2 regions of the Photobacterium sp. NCIMB 13483 genome follow, and region 1 is predicted to be linked to the other one. Evidence: predicted binding sites of a transcription regulator. Region 1 holds the regulator's gene; the other holds the start of a gene.
The links. The regulator CRP, encoded in region 1, controls carbon source genes, mostly activating them, when cyclic AMP is high. The targets are predictions, from matches to a motif close to TGTGANNNNNNTCACA.
Positions count from the first base shown of each region.

Region 2: deoD (purine-nucleoside phosphorylase) is a predicted target of CRP. The motif match lies at 2,028-2,043, and genes of this name have one in related genera.

Region 1 is NZ_PYLV01000006.1:145,319-155,562, forward strand. It holds gene astD (succinylglutamate-semialdehyde dehydrogenase) at 1-806, shown strand, start outside; gene C9I86_RS07445 (DUF1338 domain-containing protein) at 847-1,641, shown strand; gene C9I86_RS07450 (hypothetical protein) at 1,692-1,886, opposite strand; gene crp (cAMP-activated global transcriptional regulator CRP) at 2,066-2,698, opposite strand; gene C9I86_RS07460 (OsmC family protein) at 3,081-3,485, shown strand; gene C9I86_RS07465 (phosphoribulokinase) at 3,587-4,456, opposite strand; gene C9I86_RS07470 (YheU family protein) at 4,608-4,820, opposite strand; gene C9I86_RS07475 (hydrolase) at 4,888-5,886, opposite strand; gene C9I86_RS07480 (ABC transporter ATP-binding protein) at 5,950-7,872, opposite strand; gene kefG (glutathione-regulated potassium-efflux system ancillary protein KefG) at 8,132-8,707, shown strand; gene kefB (glutathione-regulated potassium-efflux system protein KefB) at 8,700-10,244, shown strand, end outside.
Region 2 is NZ_PYLV01000007.1:2,477-10,126, forward strand. It holds gene C9I86_RS07715 (lactate dehydrogenase) at 1-1,030, opposite strand, end outside; gene deoD (purine-nucleoside phosphorylase) at 1,230-1,940, opposite strand; gene C9I86_RS07725 (DUF3283 family protein) at 2,379-2,585, shown strand; gene C9I86_RS07730 (hypothetical protein) at 2,784-3,185, shown strand; gene C9I86_RS07735 (hypothetical protein) at 3,264-3,503, opposite strand; gene C9I86_RS07740 (hypothetical protein) at 3,779-4,054, shown strand; gene C9I86_RS07745 (C69 family dipeptidase) at 4,137-5,618, opposite strand; gene C9I86_RS07750 (hypothetical protein) at 5,902-6,588, shown strand; gene C9I86_RS07755 (6-carboxytetrahydropterin synthase) at 6,760-7,638, shown strand.

The DNA of each region.
Region 1 (10,244 bases):
CCGGGAGTGCGCAAACGGGGCATTTGTTACATCAACAATTTGCGGGGCAACCGCAAACTATGTTGGCTTTAGAGATGGGAGGTAATAATCCATTAGTGATCGGCCAAGAGTATGGTGACATTGATGCGGCGGTATATACCATCATTCAATCGGCTTTTTTAAGTGCTGGACAGCGTTGTACTTGTGCACGGCGATTATATATCGCCACAGGAAAAGCTGGCGATGCTCTGTTAGCCCGTTTAGTGACGGTCGCTTCACAATTGCTGGTGGGTGATCCCTTTGCAACCCCTGCACCGTTTATGGGGCCATTAATTTCTGCTGTGGCGGCGGATCACATCATATTGCATCAACAACAACTTTTGGATGCTGGTGGCGTTGCTTTATTAACGGCAACGCGGGGACAAGGCGCAATTGTGACGCCTGCGATTATCGATGTTAGTGCTATTACTGAACTTGCGGATGAAGAATATTTTGGACCACTATTACACGTTAGTCGTTATGTTGATTTTATTCAAGCGGTAGTCAGTGCCAATCAAACTCGCTATGGCTTAGCGGCAGGGCTCATTTCAACCGATGAGCAACAATGGCTCTATTTTATTGAACATATTCGTGCTGGTATTGTGAATCGAAACCGACCCTTAACAGGAGCGAGTGGTGATGCACCTTTTGGTGGCCCTGGCGCATCAGGAAATCTTCGCCCAAGCGCTTATTATGCTGCGGACTATTGTGCTTATCCTATGGCGTCTGTTGAAGGGGATGATGTGCAATTACCGGCTCAATTAGCGCCAGGAGTATGCTTGAGCTAAGGTTTAATGAGTGATAATGCTTTCAATAGGCAGGCTGATTATGGAATCTATTACCCAACTTTTTGATGGTTTATGGCACGATTATAGTCACCGCTTATGCCCTTCAGCGGTGCAAATACAGCAGTTGTTAACCGAGGACACAGCATTACTTAATGATCATATTGCATTGCGCAGCTTTGGGTTACCGAAGTGTGGCTTAGCCGTACTGGCTGCGCCATTTATTGCTTTGGGTTACCAACCGCAAGCAAAATATCATTTTAGTGCCAAAAAGCTGTATGCCGAATCCTTTATTCATGCAAACCCGGTGTTGCCAAAAGTCTTTATTAGCGAATTACAATTAGCGGGGTGCTCGGCTGAATTACAACATACGATACGAGCCTTGCTTGATCAGGTTGATGATGATTATTTTCGCCAACCTGATTTTATTTATCGTGGCCGTCCATGGCAACTTGACTTTGCGACCTATCAATTTTTAGCGGCTGAAAGTGAATATGCAGCGTGGGTTGCGGCACACGGTTTTGGCGCTAACCATTTTACGGTGAGTATTAATCAATTAGAACAGTTCTCTAATCTTGAAGAGGTTAATCATTTATTGCGCCATAACCAGTTTGTTATTAATCAAGCGGGCGGGGAGATAAAAGGTAATGCTGAGGTGATGTTGGAACAATCAGCAACCATGGCTGACAAGGTGGGGGTCAGTTTTCGAGACGGTATTCATAACATCCCTGGTGGATTTTATGAATTTGCAAAACGCCATCCCCAAGCGAATGGTGAGTTATATTCAGGGTTTGTGGTTGCTTCGGCGAATAAAATTTTTGAAAGTACAGATCGTTAATTGTAAGCCAAATAAACAGTGCTTAGCGCATAAGCACTGTTGTTGAAGGGTTAGTTATCCAGTGGTGAAGCCCAAACACCTGATTCATCTGCAGGGCAGCGACGTAATCCGGTTTGTTGTTCGAGATAACAGCGACTATCACTAAACCCTGTCATTTCAATGGTTGTTGGCTGACTAGTTAAGATCCCAGGTACCGTGGTGTAACTGTTAACTGAAAAGCGTTCAATATCCATATTGACCATCATCGATTTAAAATCCATTTGTGAGCAAAATGTAGCATAAATAGATGTTATTACAAGTTAAAATTTAACACTAATGCCTGAGTGTTCAATGATTGTTTTACGGTGATCATCTGGGGAGTGATAAAAAAAAACCGCAGGCATAAGCTGCGGTTTCATCGGTGATTTTGGTATGACTAAAATAATTAGCGTGTACCGTAAACCACAATAGTCTTGCCATGAGCAGAAATAAGATTTTGCTCTTCTAGCATTTTAAGAATACGGCCGACTGTTTCGCGAGAACAACCTACGATCTGACCAATTTCTTGACGAGTGATCTTAATTTGCATGCCATCAGGGTGTGTCATTGCATCAGGTTGTTTTGCAAGATTCAGTAATGTCTGTGCAATACGACCTGTAACATCAAGGAACGCAAGATCACCCACTTTTTGACTTGTCACTTGTAGACGACATGCCATTTGAGCAGATAGACGCATTAGAATATCTGGGTTAACTTGAATTAATTGACGGAATTTTTTAAATGAAATTTCTGCAACTTCACAAGGGCTTTTTGCGCGAACCCAAGCTGTACGTTCTTGGTCTTCTTCGAACAAGCCGAGTTCACCAATAAAGTCGCCCTGGTTTAGGTAAGAAAGGATCATCTCCTTACCTTCTTCATCCTTGATTAATACAGCAACAGAACCCTTCACGATGTAGTACAAAGTCTCTGCTTTTTCACCTGCGTGAATTAACGTGCTCTTTGATGGATATTTGTGAATGTGACAATGGGAAAGAAACCACTCTAAAGTTGGATCTGTTTGCGGTTTACCTGGAACCATATTACTAACTTCCTCTGCATATGTTGCCCAACAATATGTTCTGTAAAGATAACTCGACAAAACTGTGCGTTGGCAGGGTTATTCACTCAGCTGATGGGCTGCGAGCTAACTTAAACTGGTTTAGAGTGTATCCTTTTTTTGGGGCTTTTTCTTGATATTGATCTCGATGACCCGCTCATTTATGAGAGATAAGTGTGCACATGATCACATCGTTGTGACTTAGTTACCAAAAGCACCGTTTCAAAGTGATTTTGCTCTCCAATTCTAGCAATAGAAATATGCAACACAATTAGCATCAAACAAAATAAATAACGTTTACATCGATGGAATTATCAACAAAAATAAGATCAAATTTTAAATAATATAGCTCAAGGATATAAAAATGCAGTCACGTGTAAAATGGGTAGAAAACATGACGTTTGTTGGCCAATCAGCATCGGGCCATAGCGTCGTTTTAGATGGTAACGGTGGTGAAAAAGGGCCAAGTCCAATGGAGTTGGTATTAATGGCTGCCGGGGGATGTAGCTCTGTGGATGTTGTTAGTGGTTTACAAGATTTACAACAGCAGATCACGGCTTGTGAAGTGAATATCTTCGCCGAACGTCGTGAACAAGCGCCACGAATTTTCACTCATGCCAATTTACACTTTGTTGTTACTGGCCATGATTTAAATGATGCACTAGTGAGTAAGATGGTGGCTGACTCGCTTGAAAAATATTGCTCAGTTTGTTTGATGCTAGGTAAAGGTGTTGAAATGAGTCACAGCTATGAGATTGTTGTGGCGTAACTCGATGACGATGACGGTTGCTGATATCAGTAACCGTTTATCAACGAGTAGTGAGAGCTACGTCTGATACTTACTTCTGAGTATCATACAAGAAATAATGCTTACGCTATTTTTCCATTTTCAATGAGTTGTTCAAGCAACGGTCGCATAATCAGTTCCATCGCAAAACTCATTTTCCCACCAGGAACCACAAGGGTATTGTGGCGTGACATAAATGAGCCTTGAATCATCGCCAATAAATGTGGAAAGTCGACATTTTTTAAGCCACGAAACCGGATCACGACAAAGCTTTCATCTAAACTTGGAATACCTTTCGCACTGACAGGGTTTGACGTATCAACGGTAGGGACTCGTTGAAAATTAATATGGGTGCGAGAAAATTGGGGTGTGATGTAATTAAGATAGTCATCCATTGAGCGCACAATTGATTCCATCACCGCTTCTCTTGAATGACCGCGGTCGCGAGTGTCGCGAATGATCTTTTGAATCCACTCTAAGTTTACAATGGGCACCATCCCAATCAGTAAATCAACATGCTGAGCGACATTGGTTTCACCATCAACCACACCGCCATGTAGCCCTTCATAAAATAACACATCAGTATTTTCAGCTAACTGTTGCCAAGGCGTGAAAGTACCCGGCATTTGATTATAAGGTACGGCTTCATCAAAGGTATGTAAGTAACGCCGAAACTTGCCACTGCCGTCTTGAGCATATTGCTCGAAAAAGTGGGCTAACTGTTCAAAGTCATTGGCTTCTGCACCGAAATAGCTGATATGACGACCTTGTTCTTTGGCTTTACGAATCTCACAATCCATCTCTGGGCGAGTAAAACGATGAAAACTATCGCCTTCTAACCATGCGGCGTTGATGTCCATCATATTAAACATTTTGCGGAAGGCTTCAGAGGTGGTGGTCGTACCCGCGCCTGATGAACCAGTGACAGCAATAATAGGGTGTTTTACCGACATAACTCACCTTGTTGTTGTGATTAGCACAGGTTTAATAACAAATAATGGTCAGCGATAAATGTTACTACATGTTTGCTAAAATGTCGGTATTAAGTGATAAAAATGCAACTGATACCAAGTTTTAATGGTTATCGCTACAATAATGTAGTGATTACATTTGATTGCGGAGCTTAATATCTACTGATTCATGCAATTCAGAGAAAACAATTACAGCATCACCAGATTGTAATTGGCGTCGTACATAAGCCACTTTATCACTGAGGCTGATTTCAACTTCGCCATAATCAGTGCCTTCTCGTAAAATAAATTGTTCGATAAGGTTAGTGAGTGTTTCTGGTGCGATGTCTTGCCAAGGGATAATCATTACAACTTCTTAAATGACTAATAAAATAATAGCCGCAGTATATTCTTAAAATTAGCATGAAAGAAAGTCAGTCATTATTTGGTTGGGTTGTTTGATGTTGATCTAATTGTTGTTGAAACCATGCAGGCACTGTGTGCTCTAACCAAAATTGTGGTTTGAGTAAGCTGCCATTGATAAAACCGACATGACCACCGGTGGCTGATAAATCATAACGAATGTTGGCGGGTAATGGCTGTGATGGAATAACATCGCTGTTCATAAACGGATCATCTTTAGCATGAATGATTCGTAAAGGACGACGAATATTTGTCAGTTGCAGTAAGCCACTGCAACGTTGATAGTAGTCATTAGCATTTTTGAAGCCATGTAATGGTGCTGTTACTGCTTGATCAAATTGCCACACATTGTTAATCGATGCTAACTGTTGCTGATTAATGGGCATGGTGTGAGGCTGACGTTCAATCTTTTTGGCAATGGTGCGTTTAAGCGATGTTAGTAAGTAGCGTTGATATACTCGTGAGAACCCTTGCTGAATACGATCAGAACAGGAGGCAAGGTTAAGTGGTGGTGAAATCGCTTGAGCGGCAATCAGTTCGCTATTGTCACGGTAGTTAGCTAAGTAATTAATCAATACATTACCACCCAGAGATACCCCAACAGCCATAAATGGGCGTTGTGGAAATTGCTGCCGTAGCCATTGAATGAAGAAGCGTACATCTTTGATGTCACCGGAATGATAGCTTTGTGGATGACGATTTAATTCACCGCTGCAGCCTCTAAAATGCATCATTACTCCAAGCCAGCCTTGCTGTTTGGCGGCCATCAATAAGCCATTAGCATAAGGGCTGTTAAAACTGCCTTCTAAACCATGTAATAAAATCATCAATGGCTGGTGATGGTTAGTGTGGTCTGGCTGCTCTGTCCAAGCAAGATCGATAAAATCGCCATCAGGCATTTCAAGGCGTTGAGTGATAGGGGTAAAGAGGGGCTGGCGACGAATAAAGCGAGGTAATAAGGTTTGTAAGTGAGGATTACCTAATCCGGTAGCAGCGCTAAATGGTTGCATGTAATGTCCTTGATCTTAATAAAAACGCCGGAGTAATAAAACTATCACTACGGCGTTAAATGATCACTCAGCGTTAAGCTGGCTTTCCATTTCTTCTAGTTGTTCTTGTAGTTCCATCCAGGCGACTTCAATGTCTTCAAGATCGGATTTAGCATCGCCTTGAAGCTTCAACTGTTCATTCATTTGCGCTTTATTTTCAGGCTCATAAATGGTGCTATCACTTAATGCTGTTTCTGCAGCGGTGATGATCGCATTAAGCTTATCCATTTGCTTTTCAAGCTTAGTGATCTCTTTGCGAATCGGTGCGGTTTGTTTACGGAACTCAGCATCTAAACGTTTTTGTTCTTTACGTGATGCAGCACTATTGTCTTTATTGGTTTCAGGTTTTGCTGCTTGCTGCTCACGACGTTCATTGCGTTGCTGTTCGCCTAACCACTTGTGGTAATCACCTAAATCACCATCAAAAGGCACTACTTGGCGATCGTGAACCAAGTATAAATCATCGGTCGTTGCACGGAGTAAGTAACGGTCGTGACTAACAATAACCATTGCGCCTTCATAAGATTGCAACGCGAAGGTCAGTGCTTGACGCATATCTAAGTCAAGGTGGTTAGTCGGTTCATCGAGTAACAATAGGTTTGGACGTTGCCAAACAATTAACGCTAATACCAAGCGCGCTTTTTCACCCCCAGAAAAAGGACCGACTTTCTCTAGTGCTTTATCGCCAATAAAACCAAAACTGCCTAAGTAATCACGCAGTTGTTGTTCGGTTGAGTTTGGCGCGATACGTGCCATGTGTTGGACCGGGGTGTCATCAAGGTATAAAGTTTCTAATTGATGCTGAGCGAAGTAGCCAATTTTAACCCCTTGTGAGAACGCCATATCACCGGCTTTAGCGGGTAAATCACCTGCGAGCATTTTAATTAAGGTTGATTTACCGGCACCATTACGCCCCAGTAATCCAATTCGGCTTCCCGGTACTAAGTTTAAGCGGATCTTTTCTAGAATCAGTAAATCATCATAACCAGCAGCGACATGATCCATCATCAAAATTGGATTTGGCAGTGCGCTGGGTTCTCTAAACTCAAACGTAAATGGGTTATCAAGTTGCGCTGGCAGTACTTTCTCCATCCGTTCTAATGCTTTAATACGGCTTTGCGCTTGGCGTGCTTTGCTGGCTTTGTAACGAAAGCGTTCGATATATGACTGCATGTGGGTCATTTGCTTCTGTTGCTTTTGAAACATTGCTTGTTGCAATACCAGCTTTTCTGCACGTTGAACTTCAAACGAGGAATAGTTACCGGTGTAACTGTTCATGGTTTGGTTTTCAACGTGAATAATACGGTTAATAACCGGGTCTAAGAAATCACGGTCATGGGAAATCAGTACTAGCGTACCACGGTAGCTTTGAAGCCATTTTTCAAGCCACATTACTGCATCAAGATCTAAGTGGTTGGTTGGCTCATCGAGTAATAGCAGATCAGAACGGCATAGTAGTGCTTGAGCAAGGTTTAAACGCATGCGCCAACCACCAGAAAACTGGGTTAAGTTCCACTGCATTTGGTGTTGTGAAAAACCGAGACCATTGAGTAATTCTGCTGCACGTGCATTGATACTATAACCACCGATGGTATCAATTTTACCATGCAGTTCAGCGACTTTATTGCCGTTATCAGCCAGTTCTGCTGCGATTAATTGACGTTCAAGTTCGCGGTATTCGCGATCACCATCAATAACATATTCAATTGCCGCTCGCTCCAGTGCTGGAGTTTCTTGGGCTACCCACGCTAATTCCCAATTACTTGGAAACTGACAATTACCGCCATCTAAGCTGAGTTCATTTTTGAGTAATGCGAATAGGGTTGATTTACCACACCCATTTTTACCCACCAGACCGACTTTATCGCCAGGGTTAATGGTTGCTGTGGCATTTTCAAGCAGAACTTTACCACCACGTAGAAGTTGGATATCTGAGAAGATAATCATCGATAGCGCCGGGGACGTGCCCGCTCCACAAAATTAAACTGGAATTATGTTCAGGAGTCTAACCCAAACTTGAACCAGTGGCTAACCTGACACCGAGTTAACACGGTACTTACATCGGGGGAATGTCGGTTTGTATAAAATAGAAAAGCCAACTAAATGATCATATTAAGTAACAATTAGGTATGATAGTTAACAATTGGGCACCGTAATACTCTAGCAAAGTATTACTTGGATCATTTAACGACGTGCAAAGGACAATATGACCGATTTAAAAATATTAATTATCTTTGCTCACCCCGATCCTCAAGAATCCGTTGCGAATCAAACATTACTCAATGAAATAGATCAACTACCTCATGTTACTGTGCATGATTTATATGCCACTTATCCTGATTTTTTTATTGATGAGGTCGCTGAACGAGCACGGGTACTGGCGCATGATGTGATCATATTTCAACATCCATTGTATATGTACTCTTGTCCGTCACTATTGAAAGAGTGGCTTGATCGAGTGTTAACCAAAGGGTTTGCCCATGGTGATGGCAAAGCGACGGCAGGTAAATATTGGCGCTCAGTGATCACCACTGGCGGTGCTGCGGAAGCTTACAGTCCTGATGGCTATAACCGATGTAGTATTGACGATATTTTAAAGCCGTTTGAATTGTGTGCTGATCTTTGCCGAATGCAATGGTTGCCGCCATTAGTGGTGCATTGGGCTCGGCGAATTCCAGAATTGGAGCGACAACAGTACGCACGATGGTATCGGCAGTGGTTAATCAACCCTCATCAATACGATCCGCAATTACCATTAGCCACAGGAGCCAGCCATGGATAATGACTTTTTAGTGGTGATGGTGATTTTTTTAGGGGCAGCCATTATTGCGGTACCGTTAGCACAACGATTAGGTCTCGGTTCGGTATTGGGGTATCTCATTGCTGGCATTGGTATTGGACCATGGGGATTGGGATTAATCTCTGATGTGGATGCAATATTGCACTTTTCTGAGTTTGGGGTGGTGTTGTTACTGTTCCTTATCGGTTTGGAACTTAACCCGAAAAAATTATGGCAAATGCGTAAGCCAATTTTAGGATTAGGTGGCAGCCAAGTGGTGATCTCGACGCTGGTTATTGCTGCAATTGCTCTTGGCTGGCGATGGTTTTTTCCTGAGCTTGGTTGGCGTGATGCGATTGTTATCGGCATGGGGTTGGCATTATCGTCAACTGCGATTGCATTACGGGTGATAGACGAACAACAATTAAGTGGTAGCGAAACGGGTCAATCAGGATTTGCAGTACTGCTGTTTCAAGATATCGCGGTTATTCCAATGTTAGCGTTATTACCATTGCTGGCAGGTAATGCTGGTGGCACCTGGCTGGATGGCATTTGGATGTTAGGCTGCATTGTACTGTTTTTAGTTGCTGGCCACTTTTTGTTGCGGCCGTTATTTCGTTATGTGGTGATGAGTGGTGTGCGTGAGTTGTTTAACGTGGCCGCGTTATTATTAGTCATTGGTATTGCATTGATAATGCAGATGATCGGTTTGTCGATGGCACTCGGTGCATTTTTAGCGGGTGTATTACTGGCTGAAAGTGAATATCGGCATGAACTTGAAATAGCCATCGAACCATTCAAAGGATTATTACTGGGATTGTTTTTTATCTCGGTTGGCATGGCGGTTAATCTGGGGCTGTTATTACAATACCCATTACAGATCCTCGCGGTAGTTATTGGCTTAGTGACCCTTAAGGCTGGCATTCTTTATCTATTGGCGCGCCTGTTTGGTGTTGGTGAAAAATCGCGTAGTCAAATGGCGGTTATTTTAAGCCAAGGTGGAGAGTTTGCTTTTGTGTTATTTACGGCAGCTAAAGCTGATGGATTATTAAGTGGTGAGTTAGCACCGTTGTTATTAGTGGTTGTTAGTTTATCGATGATGACGACGCCATTAATTTTACAGCTACAAAAACAGTGGTATCGCCGTAGCTTTCAAGCAGAAGATTCACAGCAACCAGTTTCGGATGTCATTGATCGCCAGCCGCGCGTCATTATTACCGGGTTTGGTCGATTTGGGCAGGTGGTGGGACGGCTACTGTTTGCCAATAAAATTCGCGTTACTGTATTAGAGCGCGATCCCAGTCAAATTCAATTTTTGCGTAAATTTGGTTATAAGGTCTATTACGGTGATGCGACGCAATTGGATTTATTACGTTCGGCGGGAGCAGAGAATGCTGAAGCCTTGATTATCTGTACTGATGACCCAAATGAAGTGATGGAAGTGGTCGCGTTATGCCAACAGCACTTTCCTCGATTGAAATTAATGGCGCGCGCACGTAGTCGAGTTGAAGCCCATCAGTTATTAAGTCATGGGGTTGAA
Region 2 (7,650 bases), on a different contig from region 1:
ACGTTTCTTGCGGCATAAACACGGCTAAGGTCGACGTATTGTGATTGAGCAATTCATGCAAGTATAAAAAGTGACTATATACAGTATATTGAGGACGAACTAGACAGCCTTTCGCTGGGTAATTAATGCTGACTTGGGCACTAAGTGGGTTCTCCATATTTTTACGGGCTAAAATATGGCGATAAGTGGTATCAATATGGGCCAGTAGACCTTGTGATAACGGTGCTGCACTTGATGGATAATGGTCGTTATGAGGGGCAATAAAACGGGTTCCATTGCAATAAGCATCATGATAAGTGACCGAGGTGGCTACGGATTGTGTTTGGTAATTGACGTGTTGGCTTATCACATAGCCTGAATTAACTTCAGCGGTTGCTATCCATAATACGCCATTATTACTTTGAGGCTGCAATGGGGTCAGATCTGTTGCTAGTTGGCGAGCTTGTGATTGTTTACCTAAACGGGCATCAAAAATGGTTAATTGATGACGACAACGTGCCGCAATATTATTCAGTTGATCATAAAACGTTTTTGGGTTCATCGCCAAACGTCGACAAATTTCCCGTACGGTATAACCCGTAAATAAATATGCCAATAATTTTTGTTGTAACTGGTGTTTGTTATTACTGCTCGACCAAGGATCGACAAAGGTGTGGTGACAGGCTCGACAGCGATAACGTTGACGTTCGCCACTAAAGCCAAAAGCATGATAATGCTGACGGTAGGTGAGAACAGGTAAGCCATGATGAGGACAGTGCTTATTTGAACAAGCGGCTAAACCACTATTTTGTTCTAGTTTTAAGCGTTGTTTTTCAGCGACCACATCATAATTACTGATGACAGGCGGAAAAGCACCACATTCACGGCAGATAAGCACGGGGCGTTGGAGATTGCTGTTTTGTAGTACATATAAATTAGGATCAGTACGACTAAAATTAGCACAGGCGACAGTTTTACAATAATTTAGCTGAATATTATCGCAAGCAGGTGGCAACTGATCCAGCGTCGTGGATAGTGAGGATGAAGTCATAGAGCATTGCCTAGTTGCGGTTTAAGAAAACGTAATTATACCTAAGTGAAATAATGATATAGAGATATTGTTAGCATTATCAAATTATTGAATATTTTAAATATTAGCGGGTATAAAAAAGTGGAAAATATATTCAAAGATACGTTTTCCACTTTATATCGAATTTCTATTATAAATGGTCTATGACCACAGTAACAGATTATAGATTGATTGCCGTTTCTAGCGCTACGTTCATCATTTCATTGAATGAATGCTGACGTGCTTCTGCACTTAGTTTCTCACCACGTTTGATGTGATCAGACACTGTTAGAATAGTCAGTGCTTTAGCACCAAGCTCTGCTGCAACACCGTAGATGCCAGCCGCTTCCATGTCGACACCAAGGATACCTAGTTGTTCCATCTTATCAAATAGACCAACTTCTGGGCTGTAGAATAAATCAGCAGAGAATACGTTACCAACACGAACTGCAACATTTTGTGCGCGTGCTTGGTTTACTGCTGTTTCTAATAAATGATAGTCAGCAATAGCCGCGAAATCGTGGTTAGCGAAACGAATGCGGTTAACTTTAGAGTCAGTTGAAGCACCCATTGCAATGATAACATCCATTAACTTAACATCATCATGAACAGCGCCACAGCTACCAATACGGATGATGTTTTTAACACCAAAATCTTTGATTAGCTCGTGTACATAAATAGAACATGATGGAATGCCCATACCATGACCCATTACTGATACTGGCTTACCTTTATAAGTACCAGTGAAACCGTACATGCCGCGTACATCACATACACGCTTTACATCTTCTAGGTAAGTTTCTGCAATAAACTGTGCGCGTAGTGGATCACCAGGCATTAAAATTGTTTCTGCAAAATCGCCAACTTCGGCATTGATATGTGGAGTAGCCATGAAGAGCTCCTAGGTTTATGAGTTATCAGAAGCAGAGTTTGTGCTTCAATTTATGGTAGTAGTTTATGGAATAAAATATTCAGATCTTGAGATCTAAGTCACAAAATTAAGGCTGTTTTATTATTTTAGCTCCGTTGATTACCAAATCTGTTGAAAGTGTTAAGGGTATCGTTTTCTTTTTTGTGTTTGATTAAGTGTAAAAATGTGCGTAATAATATTTAACCTTATAATAAATAATGGGTTTATTTTTAATTGGTGGTTTTTATTCTTTACCGCTAAAAAATAGACATTTTTTAAAATGTAATGGATTACACAAGTAAAAGTGTCAATAGATTGCTTTTAAAGCGCAAAATAGGCATAACAATAATCAAGTTTGAAAAGGGTTCTTCTTGATTCGAATCTTGGGTAGAATTAACAAAAAAGTAGGCTGAGAATAATATGTATAATTTAACCCAATTGTCAGATAGCGAAAGAATGCGTATCGAGTTAGATAAGCAAGCGTCTTATGCGGTATGGAAAGTAAAAAATGGCAAAGTAGGGTATGAGGCTTTTGCTGAATTAACCAATAATATTGAAGACGATGACGAACGCGATTTTTGCCAGCAAGCCATTACGAAATATAAAACCCTGATGGGGGTGAATTAATTCATTGCATAGCTTTGTTAAACGTTAGGGTAGAAATGATTATTTATCGACGCTTTAGCATAATCGCGATTTTTGCTCATCAGATGATATCTGATTAATTTTTGTAGTGTAGTACTATTAGCGTACTAATATCAGCTTAAATGGAGATTATTGGCTTAATATTGCGTATTATGCGTACGGAAATTAATCAAATGGTGAATGATAGTGAAGACAACTGAATTTTCTGCTCTTGATGATGATACCAATAAACCGGAATTATCATTTTCTTTACATGCAGAAAAACGTTCTGGGCATAAAGCGCCACCGGCGAATACCCCTGATTTTAGCCAACCCGCATCGCGCTCAGATGCTGGTGATGACAACATAGCGACTGAAATTATGACAAAGTCTCGTTCTAAGCGTTTGACTGATTGCCCAGCTTGTGATGGTACGGTATCTCGTCGTGCACATTTCTGTCCTCATTGTGGTGAACCTGATCCTTCGCGCCATATGCAACGAACACAATGGGTTTCTCGCATTGTATGGACCGTAATCATTGCTACGGCAACTTGGTATGCTTATACATCTTTAGTGCCACTTATTGTTGATCGTCTGAAATAATGAAGTGGCAACATACTGATTATTAAGCAATAACCCTAATAGTTGAATAATCAATTATTGGGGTTTTTTTATGATTTTTTATTGTGTTTTTTGCATGCCACGAGTTTGATTCATAGTGCGTGATCCTGCGGTACCATAGCTATTAATGTCATAACGATTAGGGGAATAACCGATACGTGCACGGTAACGACGATCGAGTGGATATAAGTTAATGTTATAATTTTCAATAAGTTGTTTGATCACCACATTCATTTCTTTTTGTGGTGTATTTTGTTCTCTAAGATAATAATAAAGATTCTCTGCGCGTTGTTGATTCATTGTGCCCTCCAATGGGAAATATTTGCTGATAAGCAAGTAGAAATACACAGGAAAGTCGATTGAATAACAGCAACGGTATTGCTGTTATGTGGCACTGATTATAATCAATATTGAATCAATGATAATTGGATGAATACTTAAATTACTTTTACTCAATTGTAATAATTAAGCACTAAGTCAGTTAATTATTTCGAAATAATAATGTGACTTGAAATATTGTTGCTTAATGGTGTTTTTTAATTAACAATAAAACACCGTTCAAATGTGAGGTGCATATGTTAAAACAAGGTATTAAAATAAAAATAGTGAGTATTGGCGTTGGTATCTTGATTTTACCATGGCTACCTTTGCTTATTAGCCAATACTCATTTATAGATACAATAAAGGATGCTATTGGTGGAATAGCATTTACATTAGGTTGGGGAATGGGGGTGCCAGCTGGTATCAGCTATGGGATCGCGATTGTTATTTTACTATTACCAATGATTGCCGTTTATTATGGTATGAAACGAATATTAACCCCCCTCGTGACCAACGAAGCAGAACGATAGATAAAAAACAAGAAGATCTCTGAGTGATCTTCTTGTTATAAAGCGACGCTTAATGTTGGTTAATTAACGCTATCATTAATGATTACGCACCTTCGAAATGGTATGTCATATCGGTGGTGTAGGTCATTTGAGTAAATAATGTATTAGTTAATTGTTCGGTTAAGGCTAATGCATCAGCAACCGTTGTTTTCTCAAAATCATTGATTAACGCTTGTGCTTTTTTAGGCTGGCGCTTGTAAATTTTAAGGTAATTCTTCTCAAGTTCACGCTGTTTTGATGCTGTTTGTACTTCAAACTTATGATAAGCGGTTTGTACGATTGGAGAGAATACTTTCCAGTTCGTCATCGCAAGTGTTTGTAGTTTACGGAAAGCCCAGTTAGCAGAAGCACTATCGGCTTTATTTGTACCAATAGTTAATGCATGAGGCACTTCTGTCATGCCTTGGTAATAAGGTAAGTAAACGCCAAGTGCTGTCATGCCATACGAGATGTATGCCACATCACCAATAGCAGTCGGTAAATTTGGACGTACTTGTAATACGTGTGACTCTTGAGTACGGAATACCGAAATTGGACGGTAAGCTTCTTTAGGGTTTTGGGTTGCGTATGGGTCGTGAGATGTTCCTTGGTAATGATTACGCAAGCCTTGTTCAACATCGGCAACACTGAGTTTCTTGGTTGGTTTTAGAAATACAGGGAAAGTAGTACCTTGGTCGATCTTGGTGGTTAATCCTTGAGTGTACATATGCTGCAAAGTCCACACTCGTGGATAGTTATATGTTACATCGTTAGGTGTGTCTTGTGAGTAAGCAGCATGGAAGTTGAAAGGTTTGCCTGCTTCTGATTTGTATAAACCATGTTGCTCGGCAAAGCTGACTAATGTTGGCGATGCCATGTAATTAGGGTTATTTGGTAAATAGGTACTTAAACGGCCTTGGTTAGCGGATACAAAATACTTATCAGCTGGAATTTTTTCAGCCATCCATTGGTGACCACTGCCCGTTTCTAAATACCAAATACCCGTATTATCAACAAATGCCACACCAAAGCCTTCTGCTGCACCTTGAGTTTCAATGATTTTACCAAGTAACTCTACGCCTTCTTTTGCAGAGTGAATACGGGGTAAAATCACATTTTCAATGGCATCTTCACCAATCCCTGTTTGAGTAATATATGGGTCAGCCTTTAGTGCTTTAACGCCATTATAAATGGTCTCTGTTGCTGAAAGACCGACACCTGCTGAGTTAAAACCAACTTCGCCCATACTCTTATTATTGGTGTCAAAGTCTGACATTGAGGTGTATTGCAATGCATTTTTAGCTGCTGGGTAGCTAAAGTTGTTGGCATTACCATGAAAGTCAGCTTGTTGCATTTTTTCTGCTGGATGGAAAACAAAGTGCTTAGCGTTAGTGGCTTGGTAATCTTCATTACGAGCAATAATGTAAGAACCATCAGTTGTGGCTTGGTTACCGACAAGAATAGTTGTACAAGCACTTGCTGGAAACGCGATAACAGCGGTCAATGCTGTGGTTATCGCTGATGCTAAAAACGGTATTTTTTTCATTTTATTCATTAGTTAAGTGGGTAATTGATCTGTTATACGGGGAAAGTTGTCTTTATTTTGTGATGAATATCACTTTTAAATATCTCTAATTGGTATAATTATTTTTCAGTTTTATAACCTATTCTAGTGTTAGCAATATAAATGTAAGAGTATTTATGGTTATTAGTTGTGATGTTATTACTCGGGATTGATCAATTATTCAGGTATGATAAAAATGAAAATTTACATTAAATATCATTGATATAATGTCATTACTATAACAATAAGAGGACAAAGCTAAGTCATGAACAATAAAACACTTATTATTAGTGCGTTCACCTCGCTATTATTATCAACCTCAGCTCAAGCTGCTGAACCTTTTGTATTACAACCTGTTACTGATAATAATTCGACGATCCCGTTAGTTAAATTTGATGATAGCACTCATTACTTTGTTGGTTTAACTGGCGGTAGCAGTGATATCAGCATGACTGCGGGTAGTGTTAATGGTAATAACACTACGCTGATCAATCGTTTTTCAGCACCTGATGCCGCTGGATTTATTGGTGTCGATCTTGGTTTTTATACCGCGGGTGGCTCTGGCCGTATTTATTACAGTTGGCAAAAAATGAGTACTCAATCTGATTTTGAGGGTGCTAAGGCAATTGAAACTGATGTGACATTACACCTTTTAAATGCCGATTATTTTTTCCGTGCAGGCAAGGCGATTAATCCATTTATCGGTGCGCATTTAGGGTACATGACCGCAGATCTTAAAGGCCAAAATTATGGCTCGCATAGTCAATCTGGGCAGGTGCTTGGTGTTCAAGCGGGTGTGGCTTGGCGAATTTCAAATCATATTTCAGCCGAAATGGGGATGCGTAATACCGCGACTCAAGGTGAAGATATTAAACCATGGTCATCTAATAAAGCCGCGTCACAAATAAAAAGTGTGCTAACAGGTTATGCTTCATTAAATTATCGCTTCTAAAGCATGGCTTGTTGATGTTCCAGTGTGGCTATCACGACAATATAAGGGTGTTATCACTGTACTGGGACATTTTATTAAAGGGTAAGAAAACTGAAGGTTTACTCACTCGTTGAGCCGCGTATAATGCATTCCCCTAGTAAACGACAACCATTATCAATAAAGGACTTCACCTTGAAGCTATTCGTTAGAGACCTCACTGTAATTGACGCATCTTACTTATGTCCACAACGGGGAATGGTGGGTGAAAGCTGGATCCTTGATGTGGTGATGTCGGGTGAGTTGAATGAAATGAGCATGGTGCTTGATTTCAGTCGCGTAAAAAAACAAATTAAGCAACTTGTTGATCAGTATGTTGATCACCGATTATTGATCCCTTCAGCCTCTGCCGCTATTCAGACCGCAGTAACGAAAGCGGATTATATGACGGTTGATTTGGTCAGTGATCAGCACGCTATTCATCTGCATAGTCCTGAGCAAGCTTTTTGCTTTATTGATACAGATGCAATCACTATTGAAAGTGTGACTGAGTATGTACAGCAATTATTGTTGGGTCATTTACCCAGTAATGTGCAAGGATTAGAAATAACCTTACGTCACGAAAAGATTGACGGCGCGTTTTATCATTACAGCCACGGCTTAAAAAAACATGATGGTAATTGTCAACGCATTGCTCACGGTCACCGCTCACCTGTCGAGTTAGTGGTTAATGGTCAACGCAATGCTGAATTAGAACAGCAATGGGCGCAACGCTGGCATGATATCTATTTAGGGTCACAAGAAGATGTGATCAGTGTTAGCGAATTAACGCTAAGCAGTGCTGTTAATATTAATGACGATACCCATTACGGTTTTCGTTATACCGCGCCGCAAGGGGAATTTGAATTAGCGATTGCTAAATCAGTGACGGAAATTTTAGCCACAGACACCACCGTTGAGTTACTTGCTAGCTACATTGCAGAGCAAATTAAGCCACAATTAACGGCAACTGATCGTTTGGATGTTTTTGCTTACGAAGGTGTAGGTAAAGGTGCGATGGCAAGCATAGGCTAGAGGTCTCTTTTG